2 regions of the Streptomyces sp. SLBN-31 genome follow, and region 2 is predicted to be linked to the other one. Evidence: predicted binding sites of a transcription regulator. Region 2 holds the regulator's gene; the other holds the start of a gene.
The links. Region 2 encodes HspR, which represses chaperone genes until heat shock. Its sites were predicted from a motif close to TTGAGNNNNNNNNNCTCAA; they were not measured.
Positions count from the first base shown of each region.

Region 1: lon (endopeptidase La) is a predicted target of HspR. The motif match lies at 5,704-5,722, and genes of this name have one in related genera.

Region 1 is NZ_VFNC01000001.1:729,728-739,707, forward strand. It holds gene FBY22_RS44400 (AAA family ATPase) at 1-2,918, shown strand, start outside; gene FBY22_RS03520 (cupin domain-containing protein) at 2,995-3,369, shown strand; gene FBY22_RS03525 (hypothetical protein) at 3,366-3,797, shown strand; gene FBY22_RS03530 (rhomboid-like protein) at 3,904-4,671, shown strand; gene FBY22_RS03535 (SMP-30/gluconolactonase/LRE family protein) at 4,668-5,585, opposite strand; gene lon (endopeptidase La) at 5,745-8,159, shown strand; gene FBY22_RS03545 (lysozyme) at 8,230-9,051, opposite strand; gene FBY22_RS03550 (MarR family winged helix-turn-helix transcriptional regulator) at 9,289-9,780, shown strand.
Region 2 is NZ_VFNC01000003.1:913,237-923,216, forward strand. It holds gene FBY22_RS41850 ((Fe-S)-binding protein) at 149-2,431, opposite strand; gene FBY22_RS41855 (MraY family glycosyltransferase) at 2,648-3,667, shown strand; gene dnaK (molecular chaperone DnaK) at 3,762-5,606, shown strand; gene grpE (nucleotide exchange factor GrpE) at 5,603-6,259, shown strand; gene dnaJ (molecular chaperone DnaJ) at 6,302-7,483, shown strand; gene FBY22_RS41875 (heat shock protein transcriptional repressor HspR) at 7,489-7,935, shown strand; gene FBY22_RS41880 (fibronectin type III domain-containing protein) at 8,003-9,646, opposite strand; gene FBY22_RS41885 (sugar ABC transporter substrate-binding protein) at 9,941-9,980, shown strand, end outside.

The DNA of each region.
Region 1 (9,980 bases), on a different contig from region 2:
CCGCCGCGGAGGTCCTGGCCGGTTACGCCCGCCGCGGCCGCGACACCGGCCCCGCGGAGGTCGCCCACCACCTGTTCCTCGCCGGCCCCGAACACGCGACGCAAGCGGCGCGGTACGCCTGCGAGGCGGCCGCCCGAGCCGAGGCCCTGTCCGCCTTCGAGGACGCGGCCCACTGGTACGAACGCGCGGTGGCCGCCTGGACGGCCTGCGCCGAGCCGACCGCCACCGACTCCGGGGGGCAGGATGAGCGGGCCGCCCGCGCGTCCAGGGGGCGGGATGAGTGGGCCGCCCGCGCGTCCGGTGGCCGTGGCGATTCGGCCGGTCCCGTGTCGGGTGGCCGTGGCGATTCGGCAGCCCCGGTTTCGGGTGGTCGTGCGGAGCCGGGTGGTCCTGTGTCGGGTGGTCGTGGCGATTCGGCAGCGCCGGTTTCGGGTGGTCGTGCGGAGGCGGCCGGCCCTGCGTCCGGGGGCCGGGCCGAGCGGGCCGCCGCAGTGTCGGGTGGTCGTGCGGAGCCGGGTGGTCCTGTGTCGGGTGGTCGTGGCGATTCGGCAGCGCCGGTTTCGGGTGGTCGTGCGGAGGCGGCCGGCCCTGCGTCCGGGGGCCGGGCCGAGCGGGCCGCCGCAGTGTCGGGTGGTCGTGCGGAGCCGGGTGGTCCTGTGTCGGGTGGCCGTGGCGATTCGGCAGCCCCGGTGTCGGGTGGTCGTGCGGAGCGGGCCGCCTCTGTGTCGAGTGGCCGTGGGGGGCGGTCCGCCCCTGCGTCCGGTGGCCCTGCCGAGTCGGCCGTCCCTGTGTCTGGTGGCCGAGCTGAGTCGGCGGCCACTGTGTCCGGTGGTCGTGCGGAGTCGGCCACCCGTGTGTCCGGGGACGGTGCGGAGCGGTCCGCCTCCGTGCCCGGGAGGCGAGCGGAGCGGTCCGCCCCTGGGTCCGGTGGCCCTGCCGAGTCGGCCGCGCCGGTGTCCGGTGGCCGGGGCGAGTCGGCCGCCACCGCGTCGGATGGCCGGGCCGAGCGGGCCGCTCCGCTGTCCGGTGGCCGGGCCGAGCGCGCAGACGCAGGGCCTCCCGGTCGTGCCGAGCTTGTCGAGATGTTGCTCGGGCTCGGGGCCGCGTGGCTCGGGGCGGGGGAGCGGGAGGCTGCTCGGGGGGCGCTGCTCAGGGCCGCCGGGATGGCGCGGGAAGTCGGGCGTCCGGATCTGCTGGCGCGGGCGGCGCTGGGGCTCGGTACCGGTCCCGTCGGGTTCGAGGTCGACCTGGACGACCGCCCGCAGGTGGACCTGCTGACGGAGGCGAGGGACGCCCTCGGCACCGGAAGCTCTCCGTCAGCCGGCACCTTCACCGCCCTCCACGCCGCCGTCACCGCTCGGCTCTCGCTCGCCGCCGGGCTCGTCGAGTCGCCGGGGCGACGCCTTGCCCTCGCCGAAGAAGCAGTCCGCACCGCCCGCGCGGCCGGTGACCCGGCCACCCTCGCCGCGGCCCTGGCCGCCCTGTGCGACGCCCGGCCCGGCCCCGACCACTGCCGGGACCGGCTCGACTGGTCCGCGCGGATCGTGGCCACCGCCCGCGACCTGCGCGACCCGGCCCTCGAACTCCTCGGCCGACGGCTGCGGTCGGTCGCCCTGATGGAGACCGGCGCGTTCGCCGAGGCCGATGAGGAGGCGGCGGCGTACGAGGCGGTCGTACGACCGTTGCGGCGCCCCCTGTACGCCTGGTACGTGCCACTGTGGCGCGGCGCGCGGGCGCTGATGGAAGGCCGGTACGAGGACTGCGCGAGCGAACTCGACGAGGTCGAGCGGCTGGGCCGCAGGGCCGGCAGCGCGAACGCCGGACTGCTCGCCGTCACCCAGCGCTGGTGCCTGTATGCCGAGACGGGCGACCGCGCCGGGCTGGAACGCGTCCGGGCCGAGGCGACCGTGCTCGACCGCTCCCCGATGCTGTGGCCGCGCGTCACGCTCGCGCTCCTGGCCGCCCAGTCCGGGCGCCCGGAAGAGGCCGCGCGCCGCCTGTCGGCCGTGGCGCCCCGGCTCGGCGGCGCGCCCCGGGACAGCGAGTGGCTGCCGATGGTGGCGCAGGCCGCGGAGACGGTGGCCGCCGTGGGCCCCCACCCCGCCGCTCCCGGCCTGTACGACCTCCTCGCCCCGTATGCCGGCCTGTTCGTGGTGGAGGGCATCGGCGCGGCGATAAGAGGTCCCGTCGAGAGGCATCTGGCGCTGCTGGCAGCGGCCGTGGGCGACCAGGACCGGGCCCGCACGCACCGGACGGCGGCCCTGCGGGCGGCCGAGGCGGTCGGCGCGGTCGCACTCGTCGACCGGATCTCGCGCGAGACGGCACAACCGCCCACGGCCGCCCCGCCCGCCCCGGGCACCGCCCTCTTCCACCACGAAGGTCCCCTCTGGCACCTCCGCTACGCCGGCCGTGAGGTGCGTGTCCCCGACAGCAAGGGCCTGCACGACCTGGCCGTCCTCCTCTCCCGCCCCGGCACCCCCGTGCCCGCCGTCGAGCTGGCGTCACCCGGGCCCGCAGGCACCCTCGGCGGGGACGCCACCGGCCTTCACCCCCAGGGCGACACCGGTGAGGCCGTCGACGCCGTCGCCCGGGCCGCGTACCGCCGTCGGCTGCGGGAGCTGGAGGAGGACGCGCGGGACGCCGATGCCGCGGGGGACGCGGTGCGTTCGGAGCGGATCGCCGTCGAGCGGGACGCCCTCGTCGGGCAGCTCGCCTCCGCGTACGGGATCGGGGGCCGCGTCCGACGTACCGGTTCCCCGGCCGAACGCGCCCGCACGGCCGTCACCGCCCGCATCCGGGCCGCGGTGGAGCGGATCGCCACCGTCCATCCCGAGCTCGGCCGCCATCTGCGCACGGCCGTGCGCACCGGCACCCTCTGCGTCTACCGGCCGGAACAGCCGCCGGCCTGGCGGCTGTGAGCCCCCGCCTCACATCGTGCCGCCCGATCTGACGCCTCCTTCCCGACGGAGAGACTCCGAGGGAAGGCAGGACACCATGCCCCGCACATCCAAGGCCGAGGCCGGACTCCAGGTGGACGAGCCGGTCATGGAAGGCCGCTACGCGCAGGTCGGTCCGTACACGGTCGGTTACGAGACCATGAAGGCGGACATGGATCCCGCCGCGCTGTTCCGGGGCCTGCCCGACGACCGCTGCCAGTGCCCGCACTGGGGCCAGGTCATCAGCGGCAGGCTGGTCCTGCGCTACGCCGACCACGACGAGGTCTTCCACGCAGGCGACGCCTACTACGGCGCCCCGGGCCACCTCCCCCTCGTCTTCGCCGGCACCGAGATCGTCGAGTTCAGCCCCACCGCCGAGCTGACCGCCACCATGGACGTCATCGGCCGCAACCTCGCCGAGGGCCGGTCATGACCACCGCGACCGAAACCCGCGTCAGGGAACTCGCCGACCTCTTCGTGCGGTTCCTGGAGACCAACACGGCCCCCGACGGGCTGTTCACGGACGACGTGTTCCTCGACCTGACCGTGCCGCAGTGGCGGCTTCAGGCCCAAGGGCGCGAGGAACTCGTGGCGCTGCGCCGCCGCAGCCACCCCTTCCTCGGCACGGTCCCCCGCCACCGCGTCGACGCCACGCCCACCGGGTTCGTCCTCGAGTTCGAGGAGAGCTGGGAGGACGGCCAAGGCACCTGGTACTGCCGGGAGTTGATGCGTGCCGAGATCAGGGACGGCCGCGTCGCGGAGGCCTGCGTCTACTGCACCGGCGACTGGGACCCGGCGACCCGGGCCGCACACGCCAGGGAGGTGGTCCTCCTGCGGCCCTGGCCGGACGGGCAGACGTAGGAAACTCCTTAGAGGTTCTTGAGAATCGGCTCACGCGTGGCGTCGGTCATAGACAGTGGCTCGTGGGGCCCCGAAGGGTGGGGGGAAACGGAAGGAGCACCTCACCGTGGAACCCGCCGCGACGGCCGACGCCCACTCCTTGGCCGCGCCCCTCCCCGAGGTCTCCGACCTGCTCGACGGGCTGCCACGGCAGCGGGTGCCGGCCGCGGCACCGGCACCGGCCGGCGCGCGTCGCACGGCCGGCCCCCGGCGGCTTCGCCCCTGGCGTCTCCTGCCCACCCCCACGGGCACCCCGGTCACTTTCGGCTACGCCGCCGTCCTCGCCGTCACCTCGCTCGTCGCCGCCCACGCCTCCCCGGCCCTCGTCAACGCCCTGCAGCAGGCTTCCAGCACGGACGTGGCCCACCTCGTCCGCACCCCGGTGCTGGTCCTGTTGGCCAGCGCGCTGTGGGTGGCCGGCGGGCTCGTGTCGCCGTACGTCGTGTGCTTCCTGCTCGTCCTGACCGCCCTGGAGCGGCGGATAGGCGGCGCCCGCGCCGTCCTCGTATTCCTGCTCGGCCACGTCCTGGCCACCCTCGCGACGGAGGGGGCCGTGGGGCTGGCGGTCCTGGCCGGGCACCTCCCGCACAGTTCCCTGCACCGCCTCGACTACGGCATCAGCTTCGGGGTGGCCGCCGCCGTCGGCTCCCTCGCGGGCCTGCTCGGGCCGTGGCTGCGCCGGCCCCTGCTGGTCCTGTTCGGCGGCATGCTGGTGGAGGAGCTGATCGAGTTCACGGACCCGATGACCAACTGGGGTCACCTGATCGCCCTCTCGATAGGCGTCGCGACCTGGCCGCTGGTGCGCCGCTGGCGTCGGGAGGCTGAGGCGGCCTAGACGCGCGGCGCGCCCGTCACCGACATCACCAGGGAGTACACCGTGGTCGCCGCCGTGATGAACAGGCGGTTGTTCTTCGGGCCGCCGAACGTCACGTTGGCCACCGTCCCGGGCACCCGGAGCCGGCCGATGAGGGTGCCGTCCGGGGCGTAGCAGTGCACCCCGTCCTCCAGGGCTGCGGCCCACAGCCGGCCCTCGTCGTCGAGCCGGATGTTGTCGTAGTGCACCCCCTCCCCGGCCTCGGCGAAGACCCTCCCGCCGGACAGCGTGCCGTCGTCGGCGACGTCGAATACACGGATGCGGGCGGCCCGCGAGTCGGAGACGTACAGCCGCCGCTCGTCCGCCGACAGGATCACGCCGTTGGGCCCCTCGAACCCGTCGGCGGCAAGATGCACCCGCCCGCTCGCGGGGTCGATCCGGTACACGTTGCAGGCGCCGATCTCGGACTCGGCGCGGTGGCCCTCGTAGTCGCTGAGGATGCCGAAGTCCGGGTCGGAGAACCAGATCGTGCCGTCGGAGCGTACGACGGCGTCGTTCGGGCTGTTGAGGCGCTTGCCGTCGCAGCGGTCGGCGAGGACGGTGACCGTGCCGTCGGGCTCGGTGCGGGTCACCCGCCGGTTGCCCTGCTCGCAGCTGACCAGCCGCCCCTGCCGGTCGAGGGTGTTGCCGTTGACGTGACCGGCGGGGTGACGGAACACGCTCACCGCGCCGGTGGCCTCGTCCCACCGCAGCAGCCGGTCGTTGGGGATGTCGCTCCAGACCAGCTGCCGCCACGCGGGCACGTACAGGGGGCCCTCCGCCCAGCGGCAGTCGTCGTACAGCACCTCGAGCCGCCCGTCGCCGTTGGCGCAGCGTCCCGTGAGGAAGCGGTCGTCCAGAACCTCGTACAGGCCGTTGACCACGTGACCGGACATGTCCACCCCTCGCTGCCGCTGATCGGAACGTGATCCAACCTACGCCGTGTCAGGTCCCTTGCTGATCGCTTACAGCGAACGTCACGGCGGCCCGGGAACATCCGCGGAGCCTCGCGCATTGAGTCGGCATAGCTCAACTTGACTGCCGAAGGGGAGATCATGGCTTCGACGTCCACACCGCTCACCCTGCCCGTGCTGCCGCTCGACGGCGAGGTCGTGCTGCCCGGCATGGTGGTTCCGCTGGACCTCAACGACGCCGACGTACGCGCCGCGGTGGAGGCCGCCCAGGCCGCCGCCCGGTCCGAGCCCGGGAAGCCCAAGGTCCTCCTGGTTCCACGCATCGACGGGACGTACGCGAGCACCGGTGTCCTCGGCACCGTCGAGCAGGTCGGCCGGCTGGCCGACGGTGACCCGGGCGCCCTCATCCGCGGCCGCGGCCGCGTGAGGATCGGCGCCGGCACCACCGGGCCGGGCGCGGCGCTGTGGGTCGAGGGCACGCGGATCGACGAGAGCGTTCCCGAGCCGCTGCCCGGGCACGTCGCCGAACTCGTCAAGGAGTACAAAGCCCTCGCCACCGCCTGGCTGCGCAAGCGCGGCGCCTGGCAGGTCGTGGACCGCGTGCAGGCCATCGACGACGTGTCCCAGCTCGCCGACAACTCCGGCTACTCGCCGTTCCTGACCACCGAGCAGAAGATCGAACTGCTGGAGACCACCGACCCGGTCGCCCGCCTCAAGCTCGCCACCCAGCACCTGCGCGACCACCTCGCCGAGCAGGACGTCGCCGAGACCATCGCCAAGGACGTCCAGGAGGGCGTCGACAAGCAGCAGCGTGAGTTCCTGCTGCGCCGTCAGCTCGAAGCCGTCCGCAAGGAGTTGCGCGAGCTCAACGGCGAACAGGACGGCGAGGAGTCCGACGACTACCGCGCCCGGGTGGAGGCCGCCGACCTGCCGGAGAAGGTCCGCGAGGCCGCCCTCAAGGAGGTCGACAAGCTGGAGCGGTCCAGCGACCAGTCTCCCGAGGGCTCCTGGATCCGCACCTGGCTGGACACGATCCTCGAACTGCCGTGGAACGAGCGGACCGAGGACGCCTACGACATCCAGGGCGCCAAGGCCGTCCTCGACGCCGAGCACGCCGGCCTGGAGGACGTGAAGGAGCGCATCACCGAGTACCTCGCGGTGCGCAAGCGCCGCAGCGACCGCGGCCTCGGCGTCATCGGCGGCCGGCGCGGCGGCGCCGTCCTGGCCCTCGTCGGGCCGCCCGGCGTCGGCAAGACCTCGCTCGGCGAGTCCGTCGCGCACGCCATGGGCCGCAAGTTCGTGCGGGTCGCCCTCGGCGGCGTTCGCGACGAGGCGGAGATCCGCGGCCACCGCCGTACGTACGTCGGCGCGCTGCCCGGCCGTATCGTCCGGGCGATCAAGGAGGCCGGCTCGATGAACCCGGTCGTCCTGCTCGACGAGATCGACAAGGTCGGCTCCGACTTCCGGGGCGACCCGGCGGCCGCCCTGCTCGAAGTCCTCGACCCGGCGCAGAACCACACCTTCCGCGACCACTACCTGGAGGTCGAACTCGACCTGTCCGACGTCGTGTTCCTCGCGACGGCGAACGTCCTGGAAGCCATCCCGGAGGCGCTGCTGGACCGTATGGAGCTGGTCCGCCTGGACGGCTACACCGAGGACGAGAAGGTCGTCATCGCCCGTGACCATCTGCTCCCGCGCCAGCTGGAGCGGGCCGGCCTGGACAAGGACGAGGTGACCCTCGACGAGAGCGCGCTGCGCAAGCTCGCCGGGGAGTACACCCGCGAGGCGGGCGTGCGCACCCTGGAGCGGTCGATCGCGCGGCTGCTGCGCAAGGTCGCGGCCCAGCACGAACTGGGCGACCGGGAGCTGCCGCTCACCATCACCGACGCCGACCTGCGCGGGCTGATCGGCCGCCCGCACCACGTCCCGGAGTCGGCCCAGGACCCGGCCGAGCGCCGTACGTCCGTCCCCGGTGTGGCGACCGGCCTGGCGGTCACCGGCGCGGGCGGCGACGTCCTGTTCGTCGAGGCGTCCCTCGCTGACCCCGAGACGGGCGCGGCGGGCCTGACGCTCACCGGCCAGCTGGGCGACGTCATGAAGGAGAGCGCGCAGATCGCCCTGTCCTTCCTGCGCTCGCACGGCGCGGAACTGGAGCTGCCGGTCGCGGACCTCAAGGACCGCGGCGTGCACATCCACTTCCCGGCGGGCGCGGTCCCCAAGGACGGCCCCAGCGCCGGCGTCACGATGACGACGGCCCTGGCGTCGCTGCTGTCGGGCCGGCTGGTCCGCACGGACGTGGCGATGACCGGTGAGGTCTCGCTGACCGGCCGGGTTCTGCCGATCGGCGGGGTGAAGCAGAAGCTGCTGGCCGCGCAGCGGGCGGGGGTCACGACGGTGATCATCCCCAAGCGCAACGAACCCGACCTGGACGACGTCCCCGCCGAGGTGCTGGACAAGCTCGACGTCCACACCGTGACCGACGTCCGCCAGGTCCTGGAACTGGCGCTCGCGCCCGCGACGAGCGGCGCCGAGCCGGAGGTTCCGGTGGCGGCGTGACGGACGCCGCCGGACAGGCAGGGCCCGGGTCCCGTGAGGGAGGCCCGGGCCCTCGCCGTACCCGGGCGCCTCAGCCGTTCGCGAGAGCCTGTACGCGGTCCAGGGCGCCGTTGAACTTGTCGTGGTCGCCGACGGTCGGACCGGACGAGGTGTACTGCCACATCGTGTAGTAGCCCCAGCCGGCCGGCAGCGTCCCCGGGTCCGAGGCGTACCGGGCGATCCACAGCGGGTTGTTCGCCGCGAAGCCACCGTAGTTGCCGGTGCAGTCCGTCCACCAGCTCGTGGCCGTGTAGATCACGGCGTCCCGGCCGGTGCGCGACCGGTAGGTGTTCAGGAAGTCGGCGATCCAGCTCACCATCGCGCTCTGCGACTTGCCGTAGCAGGCGGCGCCGTACGGGTTCCACTCGATGTCGAGGACGCCGGGCAGGGTCTTGCCGTCGCGGGACCAGCCGCCGCCGTGGTCGACGAAGTAGTTGGCCTGGGTCGCCCCGCTGGTGGTGTCGGGCGTGGCGAAGTGGTACGCGCCGCGGATCATGCCGACGTTGTAGGAGCCGTTGTACTGCTGGGCGAAGTAGGGGTTGGTGTAGTACGTCCCCTCGGTCGCCTTGGTGTAGGCCCATCTGACCCCGCTGCTCCACAGGGTCGACCAGGCGACGTTGCCCTGGTGACCGGAGACGTCGACGCCCTCGGTCTGGGTGACGGCGGTGGGCGCGGGGGTGCCGTGCTGCCCGTCGTGCGCGAGGACGCCCATGCCCATGTGGGCGGAGCCGCGGGCCGGGGTGGTGGTCGCCGCGTCGGCCGGGGCGGCCAGGGCGAGGGTGAGGGCGGTGAGCAGGAGGCCGGCGAGGAAGGGGCGCCGGGGGCGGAGGGGGTTCGGTCTGTGCACGGGCATGGCGTGCCTCCGAAGGCTCGGTGATGCTCGGTGGGGGGAAACACTGGGTGCCGGTGGCCGGCCGTCGCGGGCGGCTCGGCCCCGGCTCGTCAACGAAGCTACGCACGTAGACGAGCGGCTGGGAAGAGGGGCCGGACGGTGCCGTTGGTCTAGCCCTGCGAAATACTGACGGAGCTGCGGCGATGACGGGGTTTGGCGGAAACTTTCAGTACGGGGAAAACCGAGGCAGGGACTGACGTGCACGAAGGCGGAAACGACGACGGAGGCCGGCTCTCAGCGGAGCCGTCGGCGAGTGGTGCAGACCAGGAGTACCTGTCCCTGGAACGCGAACTGACGATCCTGTTCCGGCGCGCCCGCGCCAACCAGGGCGAGATGGCCCGCGAGGTCCACCCCGACCTGGAGTCGGCGGCCTACGGCCTGCTGATCCGTCTCGACGAGTGCGGCCGCCAGCGCGCGACCGAACTCGCCGCCTACATCGGCGTCGGCAAGGCCACCATGTCCCGTCAGCTCCGGGCGCTGGAAGAACTCGGCCTGGTGGCCCGCGAGCCCGACCCGGCCGACGGACGGGCGTGGCTGGTGCACCTGACCCGGGAGGGACACGCGCGGGTCGCCAAGGTGCGCGACGCCCGACGGGCCCGGTACGTCAGCCAGCTCTCCCACTGGGACCGCCGCGAGGTGGCCCAACTGGCGCATCTGCTGGGGCAGTTGAACCGCGGCATGGAGCGGTAGGCCCTGCCGTCGCATTCCCGCCTGCCCGGAGGCGTCTGGCACGCACGCTCGTGGCGTTGCCGGAGCGCCCGAACAGCTCCGCTGTCAGGACGCTCCGGCACTTTGCGATCGCACGCACCAGACGTCTCCGGGCCCGCCCTGCGGGCGGACGGCGGGAATGTGACGGCACGGCCTGGCGCCGCTCCGCGGGGGCGGCCGGT
Region 2 (9,980 bases):
CAGAGACATTCGGCGGCGGCGCCGAGGGGCGCGTGAGGCGTACGACGGCGCTCGCGTCGTGATGCGTGTGACGGCGTCCGGGCCCTGAGTCGTACGACGGCGCCCCCCGCCTCGTGGGAGGCAGGGGGCGCCGTCGTGGTCGGGTGGGTTACTTCACCGGCTCCGGTTCCGGGGCGCTCTCCGTCTCCTCCTCGCCCGCCGGGTCGACCGGCGTCCTGACGGATTCGAGGAGCAGCTGGGCGACGTCGACGACCTGGATGGACTCCTTGGCCTTGCCGTCGTTCTTCTTGCCGTTCACGGAGTCCGTGAGCATGACCAGGCAGAACGGGCAGGCCGTCGAGACGATGTCCGGGTTGAGCGAGAGGGCTTCGTCGACGCGCTCGTTGTTGATGCGCTTGCCGATCCGCTCCTCCATCCACATCCGCGCACCGCCGGCGCCGCAGCAGAAGCCGCGCTCCTTGTGGCGGTGCATCTCCTCGTTCCGGAGGCCGGGGACGTTGGCGATGATCTCGCGCGGGGGCGTGTAGATCTTGTTGTGGCGGCCCAGGTAGCAGGGGTCGTGGTACGTGATGATGCCCTCGACCGGCGTGACCGGGACCAGCTTGCCCTCGTCGACGAGATGCTGGAGCAGCTGGGTGTGGTGGATGACCTCGTAGTCGCCGCCGAGCTGCGGGTACTCGTTGCCGATGGTGTTGAGGCAGTGCGGGCAGGTCGCGACGATCTTCTTGGCCGACTTGGGCTTGGCGGACTCCGGGACCACCTTGCCGTCGTCGTCGAGTTCCTCGCCGAACGCCATGTTCAGCGCCATGACGTTCTCCATGCCGAGCTCCTGGAACAGGGGCTCGTTGCCCAGGCGGCGGGCGGAGTCGCCGGTGCACTTCTCGTCGCCGCCCATGATCGCGAACTTGACGCCCGCGATGTGGAGCAGCTCGGCGAAGGCCTTGGTGGTCTTCTTGGCGCGGTCCTCCAGGGCGCCGGCGCAGCCGACCCAGTACAGGTACTCGACCTCGGTGAGGTCCTCGATGTCCTGGCCGACGACCGGGACCTCGAACTCGACCTCCTTGAGCCACTCCAGGCGCTGCTTCTTGGCCAGGCCCCAGGGGTTGCCCTTCTTCTCCAGGTTCTTGAGCATCGTGCCCGCCTCGGACGGGAACGCGGACTCGATCATCACCTGGTAGCGGCGCATGTCGACGATGTGGTCGATGTGCTCGATGTCGACCGGGCACTGCTCGACGCAGGCGCCGCAGGTGGTGCAGGACCACAGGACGTCCGGGTCGATGACGCCGTTGTCCTCGGCGGTCCCGATGAGGGGGCGCTCGGCCTCCGCGAGGGCGGCGGCGGGCACGCCGGCCAGCTGCTCCTCGGAGGCCTTCTCCTCGCCCTCCATGCTCTTGCCGCCGCCGGCCAGCAGGTAGGGGGCCTTGGCGTGCGCGTGGTCGCGCAGGGACATGATCAGCAGCTTCGGGGAGAGCGGCTTGCCGGTGTTCCACGCGGGGCACTGCGACTGGCAGCGGCCGCACTCGGTGCAGGTGGAGAAGTCCAGCAGGCCCTTCCAGGAGAACTGCTCGACCTGGGAGACACCGAAGACGTCGTCGTCGCCGGGGTCGGTGAAGTCGATCGGCTTGCCGCCGGACGTCATCGGCAGCAGGGCGCCCAGGGAGGTCTCGCCGCCGGCGTTGCGCTTGAACCAGATGTTGGGGAAGGCCAGGAAGCGGTGCCAGGCCACGCCCATGTCGGTCTTCAGGGCAACCGTGATCATCCAGATGAAGGAGGTCGCGATCTTCAGGCCGGCGAAGAAGTAGGTGAGGTTCTGCAGCGTGGAGACGTCCATGCCGGCGAGCCAGTGGACCACCGGGTAGGAGATGAAGAACGAGGCCTCGTAGGAGTCCACGTGGTGCTGGGCGCCCTCGAGCGCGTGCAGCATGAAGATGCAGACGCCGACGATGAGGATGACGGCCTCGACGAAGTACGCCTGGCCGAAGTTGGAGCCCGCGAACCGCGACTTCCGGCCCGGCCTGCGCGGGTGGCTCAGCTGGCGGATGCCGATGAGCACCAGGATGCCGAGCACGGTCATCGTGCCGATGAACTCGACGAAGACGTTGTACGGCGTCCAGTCGCCGAGGACCGGCAGCAGCCAGTCGGCCTGGAACAGCTGGCCGATGGCGTTGACGATCGTCAGCAGCAGGGTGAAGAAGCCCACCGCCACGAACCAGTGCGCGACACCGACGACACCCCACCGGTTCATCCGGGTGTGGCCGAGGAACTCCCTGGCCACGGTGACGGTGCGCCGGCCGGGTTCGTCGGTGCGGGTACCCGCGGGCACGCTCTGGCCGAGCCGCATGAAGTTGTAGATCTGCAGGATGGCGCGGGCGAACAGCGCCACGCCAACCACGATCAGAACCAGCGACACGATGATCGCGGCGAGTTGCATTTGGGGGCTCCTCGGGCCTGCGAGGGGTTCTCTCGAGGGAATCCTCGACATTACTAAGCGGTAACTTATGCAGTCCGTCTGAGACTACCCACATTCTCCGTCGCAATGTAGTCAGCGGTGCGGTGATCTGCGTCGCTGAGGGTCACCTCAAAGGTCCGGGACGATCCGATCGTGTTATTCGCGCCAAATTGATACATTCGCCCCTAATTTAGACCTGTGCTCTACGGGATCGCCGCCGCCACCACCGCCCTGCTCCTCGCCGCCGTGCTCTCCGCACTCCTGCGGGTCCCCGCCCTGCGCCTCGGGGTCGTCGACCGGCGGCGACAGCGGCCGCTGCCGCTGTCCGGGGGGGTGGCCGTCGTGCTCGCCGGCTGTCTGGTCGCCGGCGCCGGGGACTGGGCGGGCGTCGCGCCGCTCGGCGGCGGCGTGGGACGCCTGCTCGTCGCCGGGGCCGCGGTCGCCGCGCTGGGCCTCCTCGGTGACATCGGGCGGCTCAGACTGCGGGTGCTCGTCGCCGGTACGGCGGTGGCGGCGGCCTGCGTGGTGCCGTACGGGGAGACGGGTGTCGGCGGGGGGCTGCTGGCCGTCGGGTGGATCACCTTCGTCGCCCTCGGGTTCCGCGCCCTCGACCACGCCGACGCGCTCGCCGGGACCGTCGGCGTCCTCACCGCCTTCGGGGTGGGGGTCTGCGCCGCCGCCGAGGTGATGGAGGGGCTCGCCGTGCTGCTGAGCGTGCTGGCCGCCGCGCTGACCGGGTTTTTGATGCACAACTGGCCTCCCGCGCGCGTGGGACTCGGCGCCTGCGGCTCGCTGTTCGCCGGGTTCGTGCTGGCCGCCGCCGCGGTGTTCACGCGCGCCGGCTACGGGCTCGCTTCCACTGCGGGCGTGCTCTTCCCGCTCACCGCCGTCGCCAGCGCCGACGTGCTCCTCGTGGTGCTGGCGCGGCGGCTCGGCGGGCGGCCGCTGCAACGGCGCGGGCCGGACCATCTCGCCCAGCGGCTGCGGCGGTTGGGGGTGACCCCGCAGGGGATCACCGTGCTGCTGGGAACCGGGGCGTTTGCGGGGGTGCTCGTCGGGGTGCTCGTGGACATGGGGTGGATCGCCGGATCCGGGGTGTGGTGGGTGGGGGCGGGCGCCCTGATCCTCGTCCTGGCACTGCTCCGAATCCCTGATCGTCCCCCTAGGGGTTCGGCATCTGCGCAGGTCACCGGCAGGTTGCGTGTAAGGAACGGATAAGAGTTGAGCCCATACGACTCATGTCTGTTGACCCATTCGCCGCCGTCATGCACACTTGAGTCCGTTCCACTCAAGTCAGCTGGAGGAATCAACCATGGCACGTGCGGTCGGCATCGACCTGGGCACGACTAACTCCGTCGTCAGCGTTCTGGAGGGCGGCGAGCCCACCGTCATCACCAACGCCGAGGGCGCCAGGACCACGCCGTCCGTCGTCGCCTTCGCGAAGAACGGTGAGGTGCTCGTCGGCGAGGTGGCCAAGCGCCAGGCGGTCACCAACGTGGACCGGACCATCCGCTCCGTGAAGCGCCACATGGGCACGGACTGGAAGATCGAGCTCGATGGGAAGCAGTTCAACCCGCAGCAGATGAGCGCCTTCATCCTGCAGAAGCTGAAGCGGGACGCCGAGTCGTACCTGGGCGAGAAGGTCACGGACGCGGTCATCACCGTCCCGGCCTACTTCAACGACTCCGAGCGTCAGGCGACCAAGGAGGCCGGCGAGATCGCGGGCCTGAACGTCCTGCGCATCGTCAACGAGCCGACCGCGGCCGCGCTCGCGTACGGCCTCGACAAGGACGACCAGACGATCCTCGTCTTCGACCTCGGTGGCGGTACGTTCGACGTCTCGCTGCTGGAGATCGGCGACGGCGTCGTCGAGGTGAAGGCCACCAACGGTGACAACCACCTCGGTGGTGACGACTGGGACCAGCGCGTCGTCGACTACCTGGTGCAGCAGTTCAAGTCCGGTCACGGCGTGGACCTCGCCAAGGACAAGATGGCCCTCCAGCGCCTCCGCGAGGCCGCCGAGAAGGCCAAGATCGAGCTGTCCTCGTCCACCGAGACCTCGATCAACCTGCCCTACATCACCGCCTCCGCCGAGGGCCCCCTGCACCTCGACGAGAAGCTCACCCGCGCCCAGTTCCAGCAGCTGACCGCGGACCTGCTGGAGCGCTGCAAGACGCCGTTCCACAACGTCATCAAGGACGCCGGCATCTCCATCAACGAGATCGACCACGTCGTCCTCGTGGGTGGCTCCACCCGTATGCCCGCCGTCGCCGAGCTCGTCAAGGAGCTGACCGGCGGCAAGGAGGCCAACAAGGGTGTGAACCCGGACGAGGTCGTCGCCATCGGCGCCTCGCTCCAGGCCGGTGTCCTCAAGGGCGAGGTCAAGGACGTCCTGCTCCTCGACGTCACCCCGCTGTCCCTCGGTATCGAGACCAAGGGCGGCATCATGACCAAGCTCATCGAGCGCAACACCACGATCCCGACCAAGCGCTCCGAGATCTTCACCACGGCCGAGGACAACCAGCCGTCCGTGCAGATCCAGGTCTACCAGGGCGAGCGCGAGATCGCGGCGTACAACAAGAAGCTCGGGATGTTCGAGCTGACCGGTCTGCCGCCGGCCCCGCGCGGCGTGCCGCAGATCGAGGTGTCCTTCGACATCGACGCCAACGGCATCATGCACGTGACCGCCAAGGACCTGGGCACGGGCAAGGAGCAGAAGATGACCGTCACCGGCGGCTCCTCGCTGCCGAAGGACGAGGTCGACCGGATGCGCCAGGAGGCCGAGCAGTACGCGGAGGAGGACCACCGCCGCCGCGAGGCCGCCGAGACCCGCAACCAGGGCGAGCAGCTCGTCTACCAGACGGAGAAGTTCCTCAAGGACAACGAGGACAAGGTTCCCGGCGAGGTCAAGACCGAGGTCGAGGCCGCCGTCGAGGAGCTGAAGACCGCGCTCAAGGGCGAGGACACCGCCGAGATCCGCACCGCCACCGAGAAGGTCGCCGCGGTCTCCCAGAAGGTCGGCCAGGCCATGTACGCCGACGCCCAGTCCGCGCAGGCCGCGGGCGGCGCCGACGCCGGTGCCGAGGCGCCCAAGGCCGACGACGACGTCGTCGACGCCGAGATCGTGGACGACGAGCGCAAGGACGGTGCCGCGTGACGGAGGAGACCCCGGGCTTCGAGGAGAAGCCCGACGTCCCCTCAGGCGCCACCTCTGACGACGCCGAGCCGAAGGCCGCCACCTCCTCGGAGGGGGCGGCCCCGGCCGGGGACGCAGCTCAGATCGCCGGTCTGACGGCCCAGCTGGACCAGGTGCGCAAGGCGCTCGAGGAGCGCACGGCGGACCTCCAGCGGCTCCAGGCCGAGTTCCAGAACTACCGCCGCCGCGTGGAGCGGGACCGGATCACCGTCAAGGAGATCGCCATCGCGAACCTCCTGACCGAGCTCCTGCCCGTGCTCGACGACATCGGCCGCGCCCGGGAACACGGCGAACTCGTCGGCGGATTCAAGTCCGTCGCGGAGTCGCTGGAGACCGTCGCGGCGAAGATGGGTCTGCAGCAGTTCGGCAAGGAGGGCGAACCCTTCGACCCGACGATCCACGAGGCCCTGATGCACAGCTACGCGCCGGACGTGACCGAGACGACCTGCGTGGCGATCCTGCAGCCCGGGTATCGCATCGGCGAGCGCACCATCCGGCCCGCCCGGGTGGCCGTCGCCGAACCGCAGCCGGGCGCGCAGACGGTCAAGGCCGAGGGGGCCGAGGAGGCTCCCGCGGCCGGCGACGAGAAGGACAACGGCCCTGAGGAGGGCTGACGTAGACACCGAGCGGAACACCGGAAAGGGGGCGCGTCGAGGATGAGCACCAAGGACTTCATCGAGAAGGACTACTACAAGGTCCTCGGCGTCCCCAAGGACGCCACCGAGGCCGAGATCAAGAAGGCGTACCGGAAGCTCGCCCGCGAGTTCCACCCGGACGCCAACAAGGGCAACGTCAAGGCCGAGGAGCGCTTCAAGGAGATCTCCGAGGCGAACGACGTCCTCGGTGACCCCAAGAAGCGCAAGGAGTACGACGAGGCCCGCACCCTCTTCGGCAACGGCGGCTTCCGCCCGGGGCCGGGCGGCGCGGGCGGCTCCTTCAACTTCGACCTGGGCGACCTCTTCGGAGGCGGCGCCCAGGGCGGCGGTCAGGGGGCCGGCGGCTTCGGCGGCGGGCTCGGTGACGTCTTCGGGGGCCTGTTCAACCGGGGCGGCTCGGGCACCACGCGCGTGCAGCCCCGGCGCGGCCAGGACATCGACACCGAGGTCAGCCTCAACTTCACCGAGGCGATCGAGGGTGCGACGGTCCCGCTGCGCATGACCTCGCAGGCACCGTGCAAGGCCTGTTCCGGCACCGGCGACGCCAACGGCAACCCGCGGGTGTGCCCGACGTGCGTCGGCACCGGCCAGGTGGCCCGGGGTTCGGGCGGCGGCTTCTCGCTGACCGACCCGTGCCCGGACTGCAAGGGCCGCGGTCTGATCGCGGAGAACCCCTGCGAGGTCTGCCACGGCAGCGGGCGCGCCAAGTCGTCCAGGACCATGCAGGTCCGTATCCCGGCAGGGGTGGACGACGGCCAGCGCATCCGGCTGCGCGGCAAGGGTGCGCCGGGTGAACGGGGCGGTCCGGCGGGCGACCTGTACGTCACGGTCCACGTCTCCGCGCACCCGGTCTTCGGCCGCAAGGGCGACAACCTCACCGTCACCGTGCCGGTGACGTTCTCCGAGGCGGCGCTCGGCGGCGAGGTCCGGGTCCCCACCCTGGGCGGCCCGCCCGTCACCCTGAAGCTGCCGCCGGGCACGCCCAACGGCCGTACGATGCGCGCCCGTGGCAAGGGCGCGGTCCGCAAGGACGGCACCCGCGGGGACCTGCTGGTCACCGTCGAGGTGAGTGTCCCGAAGGACGTGACGGGGAAGGCTCGTGACGCGCTCGAGGCGTATCGCGAGGCGACCGCGGGCGAGGACCCGCGGGCGGAGCTGTTCCAGGCGGCGAAGGGAGCTTGATCGAGATGGACGGCCGTCGACGCAACCCGTATGAACTGACCGAGGAGACCCCGGTCTACGTCATCTCGGTGGCTGCCCAGCTCTCCGGTCTGCACCCGCAGACCCTGCGCCAGTACGACCGCCTCGGCCTGGTCTCCCCCGACCGCACGGCCGGGCGGGGCCGCCGCTACTCGGCCCGCGACATCGAACTGCTCCGCCAGGTGCAGCAGTTGTCGCAGGACGAGGGCATCAACCTGGCCGGCATCAAGCGCATCATCGAGCTGGAGAACCAGGTCGCCGCGCTCCAGCAGCGCGTCGTCGAACTCCAGGCGGCCGTCGACGGGGCCGCCGCGGCGATGCAGCAGCGAGAGGCCGCCGTGCACGCCTCCTACCGGCGCGACCTGGTGCCGTACCAGGAGGTCCAGCAGACCAGCGCGCTGGTCGTGTGGCGGCCCAAGAAGGCGAAGGACTAGCGACACGCGTGGACGAAGGGGCCCGGAGGCGCAGACCTCCGGGCCCCTTCGCATGCTCTCGCGGGCGTCAGCGGCCGACGAAGAACTCCAGCGTCGAACTCTGCCCGCTCTGGCGCCCGTAGGCGTCCACGGCGTACACGGTGGCCGTGCAGGGGCCGTTGTACGGCGGTGTCCAGGAGATGTCGCCGGTGGTGGACAGCTGCGTGCCGCTGGCGCCGCAGGCGCCCTCGATCTCCCAGGAGTAGCCCTTCAGGACGCGGTCCTCGTCGCCCGCGCCGGGCGCGGCCGTGACCTTGACGGGGGAGCGGGCGGGGATTCCCGCCGAGACGAGCGTCAGGCTCGGCGCGGCCGGGCCGGTCTGGGTGGCCCGGGTGAGCCGGTCGACGGTGAGCACGTCGGAGGGCGCGGACTCGGCGCCCGTGCCGTCCACGGCGACGACGTAGTAGGACGCCTCGCCGGCCGGGGCGACGATGTCGTCCCAACCGCCGCCGCGCACGCTGCCGATGGCGCTGAAGCCGCCGTCGGTGCGGCGGTAGACGTTGTACTGACCGGAGTCCTCGGGCAGGTCCCAGCGCAGCTCGGTCCGGTCGTCGTGGAGGGTGGCGGTCAGTCCGGCCGGGGCGGGCGTGCCGCTCGGCTCGGGCCGGGTGGCGGTCACCGGGGCGGAGGCGGGGGAGACGTTCCCGGCGCCGTCGACCGCGTACACCCGGTAGACGTAGGCGGTGCCGGTGTCGGCGCGTACGTCGGTGAAGGACGTGCCGGTCACCAGGCCGGGTCCGTCGGCGTCCTGCTGTCCCTCGGGCGCGCCCCACACCTCGTAGTGGTGGACGTCCGCCGCGCCGGAGGCCTGCCAGGCGACGGTGTTCCCGGCGGTGGTGCCCTTCGCCGTGACGCCGGTGGGCTCTCCCGGCGCGGTGCGGTCGACGGTGGTCACGCCCTGGTCCGCGGTGCCGGCCGAGGTGTTGGCGGCCTTGTCGTAGGCGCGCACCTCGTAGTAGTACGTGTCGCCCGTCATCGGCAGGGCGGTGTCGGTGTACGACGTCGAGGTGGTCGTCGCGAGCGGCGCGGAGCCGAACGACGTGCCCTTCAGCCGCCGGTAGACCCGGTATCCGGCGAGATCCATCTCCTTGTTCTTCGTCCAGGTCAGCTTCGCCTTCCCGGTCGCCGCGTCGTACGACAGCGAAGTCCCGGCGGGCACCAGGGGCTTGACCTGGTCGACGGCGGCGGAGGTGCGGGGGGTGTAGGTGAACCGGACCTTCGCGGCGCCGGTGAAGTTCGCGTAGTCCACCCGGAGGGTGTGCTTGCCGGAGGGGATGGTGACGTGGACGGTCTTCTGCACCGTCGACGACACGTTCTTCCAGAGGTCGATCCTGCGGGTGCCGTCGAGGTAGACGCGGATGCCGTCGAGGCCGCTCGCGGTGAGCGCGAAGGGGCCGCCGGAACCGAAGTCGCGGGTGACGCTCCAGCGGACGCCGAAGTTGTCCTTCGGCAGGCCGGTGGCGGGGGCACCGCTCCAGCTCTGGTCGATGACGCTGTCGCAGTCCGTCTTCTTCGCCGTACCGGAGAAGGCGGTGTTCCCGAAGAACTGGCGCTTGAAGACGGGCGAGGTGCAGGTGGTCGCCGCGGAGGCGGTGGAGACGGACGCGCCGAGGAGGGCGCCCGCGGTCGCGAGCACCAGCGTCGAAGCCGTCGTACGTCTGGCTGAGTTCATTCGATCCTCTGATCGGTCGAGGACGGCTGTTCGGGACCGTCATGATCACGACTCGCGAGGTATCGGCTTGGTTGTACGGATCTTTGCCTGACGATTGCCTGCCGTTGCATGGAGAGTCCGTAAAGGGTGTTTGGAGGCGTTTCCTTCATGTCTTCACAAGCCAAGCGGAGCGTGGCGTTGCGCACTCGTTAAGTGGTTCCGCTTGACGCCCGGGGGCGGCTGCGCGTTGGCTTTTCAGACATCCGGGCACCTTCAGGCGCCCGTGTCCCGTAGGCACCAGAAGTGAGCAGGCCTGTGAGCAGTCCCACGCGTCGTATCGCCATATCCGTGGCCG